2 regions of the Sinorhizobium sp. genome follow, and region 2 is predicted to be linked to the other one. Evidence: predicted binding sites of a transcription regulator. Region 2 holds the regulator's gene; the other holds the start of a gene.

Region 1 (4,678 bases), 200 kb from region 2:
GGTCACGACAGGGACTCCGCGGGTTTCGAGCACTTCGAGCGTCTTGGGAATGTCCAGAATGGCCTTGGCGCCGGCACAGACGACAATGACGCCGGTACGTGCGAGTTCGTCCAGGTCCGCCGATATGTCGAAGCTCTGCTCCGCTCCGCGGTGAACACCGCCGATGCCGCCGGTCGCAAAAACCCGGATGCCCGCACGGGCAGCGGCGATCATCGTTGCGGCAACGGTCGTGGCTCCGGTGCGGCGTTCGGCGATCGCAAAGGCGAGGTCGGCGCGCGAAAGTTTCATCGCGCCCTGCGTCTTCGACAGCGCCTCCAGTTTGGCATCGTCCAGACCGATATGGAGGACCCCGTGGATTACGGCGATGGTTGCGGGCACGGCACCCTGTTCGCGGATGATCGTCTCGACGCTGCGGGCCATGTCGAGGTTGCCGGGATAGGGCATGCCATGCGTGATGATCGTGGATTCCAGTGCGACGATCGGCGCACCTCGTTGCTTGGCGGCCGCGACTTCATCTGAATATTCCATCGGCAGGGACGGGGAGGAGGGTTTGGTCATGATCGTTTCCTTGATTGATGACATCCGACGGCAAATTGCATCGGGGGTGCCTGATCGATTCCGGTGCCTGGAGCAGAGGGTGCGGAAGAACCGCCCGCATTCCGCGCTACCCGGCTCCCATTCAGCTGCCAATTCTCATGCCAGCATTTCCGCTTCCGGCACAAGGCGCAGCACTTGCTCCAGCTTGTCAGGCAGCATCTCTTCGGAGGCAGCGTAGGGCGAATGCAGCGTTATGACGGCGGCCGCCATGCCCCAGCGCAGGCAGTCGGCAAGATCCGCACCGGCAAGCCGGGCGGCGAGAAAGCCCGAGGCAAGCGCATCGCCGGCGCCGGTGACGTCGGCAAGTGCTGAAAGAGCCGGCGGCGTAGCGAGGCAGGCACCCTTGCCGTCGAAGGCGACCGCGGCCCGGCCTCCGCGCGTCACGACACCGCCGGAAAGACCGGCGGAGCGCAGCAGCAACGGCCATTCCGCGGCGGTTGCGGCCTCGGTGCCGGTCAGTGCGCGCGCCTCCGCCTCGTTCATGAACAGGAAATCGAGCCCGTCGAGGCACGCGCGGTAGCGGACCACCTTTGCCGGAGAAACGGCGATACCGGCACGGAGCGGGCTGGACTTCGCGGCGATGCCGGCAAGCGCCGTCAATGTCTCCTCCGGCAGATTGGCGTCCATCAGCACGAGTTCGCTCGCGGCTAAAATCTCGCGCGTGGTCCGCTGCTGCAGCCGGCGCGGCGTAAACAGAGCATAGAGGTCCATGTCCGCGAGCGCGATGACGAGGTTGCCGTCGTTTTCCAGGATTGCCGTATAGCTCGGCGTCTTGCGATCGAGAAAGGTGAAAGGGCGATCGATCACACCGGCAGCTTCCGCAGCGGCCGCCACCGTGTCGCCGGCGGGATCGCCGCCTCGCGGGCTGATCATGGTTACGCGATGGCCGAGGCGCGCGAGATTTCTCGCTGCATTGAAGCCGCCACCCCCGGCTTCCTCGAACCAGGTGCCCGGATTGCTCGCGCCCGGTGTCGTCGCGCCGCTGATCCGGCCGCGCCGGTCGATATGAGCGCCGCCAAAAACGGCTATGTTCTGCGACTTCACCTGTGCTTGCATCTGGTCCTCGATGAACGGCGGAGAAAAGGTGGCGAAGTCTCTCTTCCGCCGGCATTCCGATCTATCGTTTCGGACTACCTTTTAGGGCTTTGTCCGGCTTTGATCCATCGTGAATCACGAAGCGAATCGGGGCGGCGCGTGAAAGCCGGCATGCGTTGACGCGCAACTTGTGGATACTGTGGACGAAAGGCGTGAACAAGAATCGAACGTATTGAAATATTCCGAGCATTTTCAACTACTTGACGTGCCATTGCCAAGTTGGAACAAAACATGTACAAAAAGGCTTGCGGCGGCTTCATTGCCTCGATAGCTCCAATAACCTAAAGGTGGACCAATGGCACAAAATTCTTTGCGGCTCGTAGAGGACAAATCGGTGGACAAAAGCAAGGCACTTGAAGCGGCTCTTTCCCAGATCGAACGTTCGTTCGGTAAGGGATCGATCATGAAGCTCGGAGCGAAGGACAGCGTAGTTGAGATCGAAACCGTCTCCACCGGTTCGCTCGGCCTCGACATCGCGCTCGGCATCGGCGGCCTGCCGAAAGGCCGCATCATCGAGATCTATGGTCCGGAAAGCTCGGGCAAGACCACGCTGGCGCTGCAGACCATTGCCGAGGCACAGAAGAAGGGCGGCATCTGCGGCTTCGTCGATGCCGAACACGCACTCGATCCGGTCTATGCGCGAAAGCTCGGGGTGGATCTCGAAAATCTTCTGATTTCGCAGCCAGATACGGGCGAGCAGGCGCTGGAAATCACCGATACGCTGGTCCGTTCGGGTGCGATCGACATTCTCGTCATCGATTCGGTGGCCGCACTCGTGCCGCGCGCCGAAATCGAGGGCGAGATGGGCGACAGTCTGCCGGGCATGCAGGCGCGCCTCATGAGCCAGGCGCTGCGCAAGCTTACGGCATCGATCTCCAAGTCAAACTGCATGGTGATCTTCATCAACCAGATCCGCATGAAGATCGGCGTGATGTTCGGCTCGCCGGAAACGACGACGGGCGGCAATGCGCTCAAGTTCTACGCCTCGGTGCGCCTCGACATTCGCCGTATCGGCTCGGTCAAGGAGCGCGAGGAAGTCGTCGGCAACCAGACCCGCGTCAAGGTCGTCAAGAACAAGATGGCACCGCCCTTCAAGCAGGTCGAGTTCGACATCATGTATGGCGAAGGCGTTTCGAAGACGGGCGAATTGATCGATCTCGGCGTCAAGGCGGGCATCGTCGAGAAATCGGGCGCCTGGTTTTCCTATAACAGCCAGCGGCTCGGCCAGGGACGGGAAAACGCCAAGCTCTTCCTGCGGGAGAATCCCGAACTGTTGCGCGAAATCGAGACGGCTCTGCGGCAGAATGCCGGTCTCATCGCCGACCGGTTCCTGGAGAATGGCGGGCCGGAAAGCGACGGCGACGAAGCCGCCGACATGTAATCGGCAGCAACCGTCTGGTTGAAGCATGCGAAGCCGGCCGTCGTCACCCGCGGCCGGTTTTTTGCTGCCCGCTGGACAGCATGAAATGCGAACGATAAAAGCCTGTGGTTCCGACGGCTCGGCCGGCGGGAGGCGTGACGTGATTGAACGCGACGCGCCTAAGCGCGGGGTTGAAAAGTGCGGCTTGCAGCCTGGAGAGATCGGGCTGCCGCCGGAGTGTACACAGATAGGACGCAAGATGAGCGGCGTGAATGAAATCCGGTCGATGTTCCTCGACTATTTCCGCAAGAACGGTCACGAGGTCGTGCCGTCCAGCCCACTCGTGCCGCGCAACGACCCGACATTGATGTTCACCAATGCGGGCATGGTGCAGTTCAAGAATGTGTTCACCGGCCTCGAGCAGCGACCCTATTCGACCGCCGCGACGGCGCAGAAATGCGTGCGCGCCGGCGGCAAGCATAACGACCTCGACAATGTCGGCTACACCGCCCGGCACCACACCTTCTTCGAGATGCTCGGCAATTTCTCCTTCGGCGACTATTTCAAGGAGCGCGCGATCGAGCTTGCCTGGAACCTGATCACCAAGGAATACGGGCTCGATGCCAAGCGTCTGCTCGTCACGGTGTACCATACCGACGACGAGGCCTTCGGCCTTTGGAAGAAGATTGCCGGCCTGAGCGACGATCGCATCATCCGCATCGCGACGAGCGACAACTTCTGGGCCATGGGAGACACTGGTCCATGCGGCCCGTGCTCGGAAATATTCTACGATCACGGCGATCATATCTGGGGCGGACCTCCCGGCTCGGCCGAGGAAGACGGCGATCGCTTCATCGAGATCTGGAACCTCGTCTTCATGCAGTACGAGCAGATCACCAAGGAAGAGCGCGTCGACCTGCCGCGGCCTTCGATCGACACGGGCATGGGGCTGGAGCGCGTGGCCGCCGTGCTCCAGGGCCAGCACGACAATTATGACATCGACCTTTTCCGCGCGTTGATCGCGGCTTCCGAAGAGGCGACCGGCGTGAAGGCCGAGGGGGACCGGCGCGCGAGCCATCGCGTCATCGCCGATCACCTGCGTTCCTCCGCGTTCCTGATCGCCGATGGGGTTCTGCCGTCGAACGAGGGCCGCGGTTACGTTCTACGCAGAATCATGCGCCGCGCCATGCGCCACGCACAGTTGCTCGGCGCGCGGGATCCGCTGATGTGGAAGCTCCTGCCGGCGCTCGTGGGCCAGATGGGCCGCGCTTATCCGGAACTCGTCCGCGCCGAAGCGCTGATCTCGGAAACGCTGAAGCTGGAGGAAACCCGCTTCCGCAAGACCCTGGAGCGCGGCCTCAACCTTTTGGCGGAGGCTTCGGCCGATCTTTCCGAAGGCGACCAGTTCAACGGCGAGACGGCGTTCAAGCTCTACGACACCTACGGTTTTCCGCTCGACCTCACCCAGGACGCGCTGCGCGCCAAGGGCATCGGCGTCGATACGGACGCATTTACGGCCGCCATGCAACGGCAGAAGGCCGAGGCCCGCGCCAACTGGGCCGGCTCGGGCGAGGCCGCGACCGAGACCATTTGGTTCGAGCTCAGGGATAAGCACGGCGCGACCGA
Region 2 (4,678 bases):
AGACGTCGATGATCCGGCCGTATTCATAGGGGCCGCGATCATTGACACGGACGATGACGGACGTGCCGTTCTCCAGGTTGGTCACGCGCGCATAGCTCGGCAACGGAAACGTCGGGTGAGCGGCCGAAAGGTGATGCTTGTCATAGACCTCGCCATTGGCCGTCAGCCGGCCGTGGAAGGCAGACCCGTACCAGGAGGCCATCCCGCTCTTGTTGTAGCCGAAATCCTCCTTCGGCTGATACCACTTGCCCTTGACCTGATAGGGTTTCCCTACCTGGTAGCGGCCACCGCCCTTGGGAATGTTGTTTCCGGTAGCGACTCTGGGGCTGGCTTTGACGCCATAGACGGACTCGGCGAAGTATTCCTTGCTCCGCGACTTGGTCTTCTTGACGCTCGACGTCGACCCGCAGGCCGCAAGCACCGCGCAAAGCAACGGAACCGCTGCGAGACGGAGCCCCCTCACAAGATATGCCGCACCGTTATTGGATGTCATCTGTCCCACAAGATCATTCGCAAAGCCGCACCCGAAATCCGCTCCTGCAGCGCTCGCGCATCCGACCGAACGCGCAACGATCGTCGCAATCGTGCAGTAGTTCCCCCCGCGAGAATTTCGCCGTCCCGAAACGGAACAGTCGAACAATCATGACAACAACAAGGCGAAATTGCGAACCGGAGGACGAACGGAGGCAAAAAAACGCTCGCTATGGTTTACGAAACGTAAATGAGTCGCTGGACCATGGTCCGATAGAGCGCGCCAAAGGTCCGAAACCCGTTGCCGGGTTTCCCTGCCGATACATATCGCAATAAGCACCCGCGTGGCTCGTCGGCCGCGGGGTGCGGCGGCCTCAGAGCTGGCCGAAGCTTCCCGTCGGTGCAACTCTGAGGCTCCGTCCCCGGTTGGCGTGGTGCCCGTGCTCCGGCCCAAGTCCGAGAGGATCTCGCAATGGACGACAGATACGATTATGGGCCGCCGGAGCGACGGGCGGCAACCGGCCTCCCCCTAGGCATAATGCTCCTGTCGATGTTGGCGATTGCCGTTTATCTGCTTGCCGGAGCGGCGCTCCTGGACGGCAGAAGTCGGGATGTCGCGGCCTACGTCGCCCGGGCAGGCGACGAAAGTCCGACTGCGGCGCCGGACAGCGGACGGCGCCCGTGACGATGGCCCACAACCGTGCCACGGGCGTATGCGGCGCGGCACGCCTCGAATGCAAGCAAATGCTCCGGAGCAAGTTGACGCTGTGATCAAAGCTGCTAAAAAGCCAGCCGTTGGTGAATGGGCAGCAAACCCGGTAGCGATCGCCGGTTTATCGAGAACTCGGAAACGAATTTCACGAAGCTCCGCAATCACCTGGAAGAGTGGCCGAGCGGTTTAAGGCACCGGTCTTGAAAACCGGCGTGCGTGAAAGCGTACCGTGGGTTCGAATCCCACCTCTTCCGCCATTTCGGAGTTGATCCGGGCACGCCGGAATTCCCAGCTTCTCGTCACTGATGGCCGTCTTCCCCAGCCGCAAGGCTCGTGGCTGCCCTGCCCTTCCGACGCTCTGCGTCACCTGCCGGAGCGGAAGAAGCTGCTTGGGACTCCATCGCGAAGGGGCGATATTCGGGTGGGTGAATTGCAGCGTGCCCTACCGGGCGGCAAGGGTGAAGCCGGCAAACGGAATGCACTGGCGCGCGGGGCCGAAAAATCTTATACAATGGGTGACCAGTGGGGTCGTAGCTCAGTTGGGAGAGCGCCGCAATCGCACTGCGGAGGTCGAGGGTTCGACTCCCTTCGACTCCACCATTCCCCTCTTTTGTCCAGCCCGGAGACCCAGGTAACGGATCTTACCTGAGCTAACATCCACCGATGCCGGACGTCAGGTTGCAGAGCCCGGGCGATGCCGCGGCTCGGCTGCGCTTGCCAAAAAAGCTGATTTGAGAGAAAGTTTTAGTCTGACCCGTTCGAGGTCTGGGCAACTCCCGCGAGTGGAGAAAAACATGCCTGTTAAATCTTTGGTGGCAGCCGTAATTTTTTCCCTCTTCGCCCTTTCGGGGTGCGCCAGCACAGGCTCGACCAACACGACCTATACTCAGTGGTACGGGCCCTATCCCGAGCCTGAATTCGACGTTCTTACGCCGGGCGGACTGCGCCTTGCCTATTAGCATGGCATAGGCGAGCGACTGGGCCGGCCGCTGTAAGCCAAACATGCGAGAGCGTATCGCCCCTGCCCCCAGATTCCGAGCGATCGCCATCGCACGCCGCATGAGAAGCGGGCAGGCATTCAGCAGCAAGCGGTATTCACGGAATTTTAGGCACTTGCGGAACACATATGGAACAGATAGTTTCTGTTCTTGATTTGTTTCGCGATTCTGGAGTGACGCCATGCTGACCCGCAAGCAACAGGAATTGCTTCTGTTCATTCATGAACGAATGAAGGAATCCGGGGTTCCGCCGTCCTTCGACGAGATGAAAGATGCCCTGGACCTTGCCTCCAAATCGGGCATCCATCGTCTGATCACCGCACTCGAAGAGCGCGGGTTCATTCGCCGGCTACCGAATCGCGCGCGGGCCCTCGAAGTCATCAAGCTGCCGGAGGCATATGCCGGCGCTTCGCAGGTCCGCCGCGGCTTTTCGCCGAGCGTGATCGAAGGCAGTCTGGGCAAGCCTGCGGCCCCGCCCCCCGCACCGAAACCGGCGCCCCCGGCCGAGATCGCGTCGGTCGCTGTCCCGGTCATGGGCCGCATTGCCGCCGGCGTGCCGATTTCCGCAATCCAGAACAACATGCACGATATTTCCGTACCGGTCGAAATGATCGGCAGCGGCGAGCACTACGCTCTCGAGATCAAGGGTGATTCGATGATCGAGGCCGGCATCCTCGATGGCGATACGGTGATCATCCGGAACGGAAGCACTGCCACCCCCGGGGATATCGTCGTCGCCCTGATCGACGACGAGGAAGCAACTCTGAAGCGTTTCCGTCGCAAGGGCGCCTCTATTGCGCTCGAAGCCGCCAATCCGGCTTACGAGACACGGATATTCGGTCCGGATCGGGTCAAGATCCAAGGCAGGCTTGTCGGCCTCATCCGGCGGTACCACTAGCCTCCCGACGAGGTGTGCAGGCGTTTCTCACGGAAGTACGCAATTTCAACGCGTTAGAAGTGGGGGCATTGCGCCTTGGGGCGCTATGGCCACGCCTCCACAGAACCGAAGCTATATTATACAGAATAAAAAAGACCCTATTCCAAATGTACCCTCTTGCGGATTGCGGGCAATCATTCTAAATCCGCGCCACGATTTGAAAAATCGCAAATCGTAGAGGCCTCGTGGCGGAGTGGTGACGCAGAGGACTGCAAATCCTTGTACCCCGGTTCAATTCCGGGCGAGGCCTCCAAAATTTTCCACAATGATATCAAAGCGATAAGTGGCAAAGAGCTTCGTGTTGTGCGAATGCGGATGTCGCATCTCGTTGCAACTGGATTCCCTTGATTTTCAACGGCTTCCCGGCACACTCGGCAAATCCGTGCAACATCGTTCTACAAGACCGGCGGGTCATTTTTCTTTGCCTTGCGCTTGGTCGGCTTTCGTTTGGAAACCGCCCGGCCGATGGCACGGCCGTGATCAGGCCGGCGCAGCTCGGCTATCTGATCGAAGGCATCGACTGGCGACTGGCGAATGCCGCAAAAAAACCTGGCGTCGACGTCGGCCGGATGAGCAAAACCGCTGGCACGGCGGGAGCGAATATGATTCCATGCCGTCATGACCGATGCGGCCGATCAGCTTGCCGACGACCTCACCAGTGCGCACGCGATGATCCTCGCAAAACGCGCGGCACGACGTGGGGCGGAAGCCGTTGCCGCTCGGGCTCAGGCGGTGAACTCGCACTCGGATGCACTGATTGCCCGGCTCCGGCTCGAGATCGAGAAGCTGAAGCGCGACATCCATGGCAGCCGCTCGGAGCGCAAGGCCAGGCTTCTCGAACAGATGGAGTTGCAGCTCGAGGAGTTGGAGGCTAACGCCGGTCAAGACGAAGAGATCAAGCTGCCTGACCTGCGGCCCTGTGAGACGGTGATTGGAAGTTAAAGGGAAACACGGTGCGGACCCAAAAAGAGATTAAAGCTGACCTGCTTGCGGCGCTAAACTCCGTCGGCGACGAAAGACTGGCGCTCTTGGGCTTCGAACGACGAGAGGGTTCGTTTACCTACATGCGAATCCTGGAGGAAGCCGAGCAGGACATCGTTTTCGCAGCGGATTGCTTCCCCACGTATCAGCCGGACGAAGAAATGCACCTTCACCCGGCCATGCGGCTTGGCATGAGATCTGTAACCAAGGCGACGCTAGAACTGGTGGCGGGCAACAAATCTCTTTTGGCGGATGCGCCAGAAATCATCGTGAGCCAGCCAATTGAGTTCACTGCACCAAAGGAGCAACACGTCAGATGGTTTGCAAGCGGCAGTGATCAAATGAAGGCGCGTATTCGTGAGATTGTTGCCTTTATTGAACGATGGCCAGCCCCATTTCTTGATGAGATCCGAACTCCACATGACTTGATCAAGATTTACGAACGGGGCGATGAGCGAATGCTCAAGCAACGGCATTGGTACCTGTTTTTGGCCGCAGCGCAGATGGTCTCCCATGGGAACCGCGCCGACGCACTCTCCGTCTTGGAAAATAATCTTCGCGCCCCAGGCTTGAGGAAAC

The links. Region 2 encodes LexA, which represses DNA repair genes until DNA is damaged. Its sites were predicted from a motif close to TGTTCNNNNTGTGTTCNG; they were not measured.
Region 1: a site for LexA is predicted at 1,845-1,862, ahead of recA (recombinase RecA). Genes of this name have one in related genera too.

What each region holds. Positions count from the first base shown of each region.
Region 1 covers NZ_JCACWC010000003.1:1,912,477-1,917,154, reverse strand. The annotation lists gene AC5J09_RS21360 (pseudouridine-5'-phosphate glycosidase) at 1-558, opposite strand, end outside; gene AC5J09_RS21355 (carbohydrate kinase family protein) at 694-1,653, opposite strand; gene recA (recombinase RecA) at 1,988-3,073, shown strand; gene alaS (alanine--tRNA ligase) at 3,312-4,678, shown strand, end outside.
Region 2 covers NZ_JCACWC010000003.1:1,714,649-1,719,326, forward strand. The annotation lists gene AC5J09_RS20255 (septal ring lytic transglycosylase RlpA family protein) at 1-493, opposite strand, end outside; gene AC5J09_RS20260 (hypothetical protein) at 944-1,156, shown strand; tRNA gene AC5J09_RS20265 (tRNA-Ser) at 1,351-1,440, shown strand; tRNA gene AC5J09_RS20270 (tRNA-Ala) at 1,708-1,783, shown strand; gene AC5J09_RS20275 (hypothetical protein) at 1,978-2,142, shown strand; gene lexA (transcriptional repressor LexA) at 2,363-3,079, shown strand; tRNA gene AC5J09_RS20285 (tRNA-Cys) at 3,298-3,371, shown strand; gene AC5J09_RS20290 (hypothetical protein) at 3,514-3,738, opposite strand; partial or broken gene AC5J09_RS20295 (transposase domain-containing protein) at 3,737-4,009, shown strand; gene AC5J09_RS20300 (hypothetical protein) at 4,072-4,678, shown strand, end outside.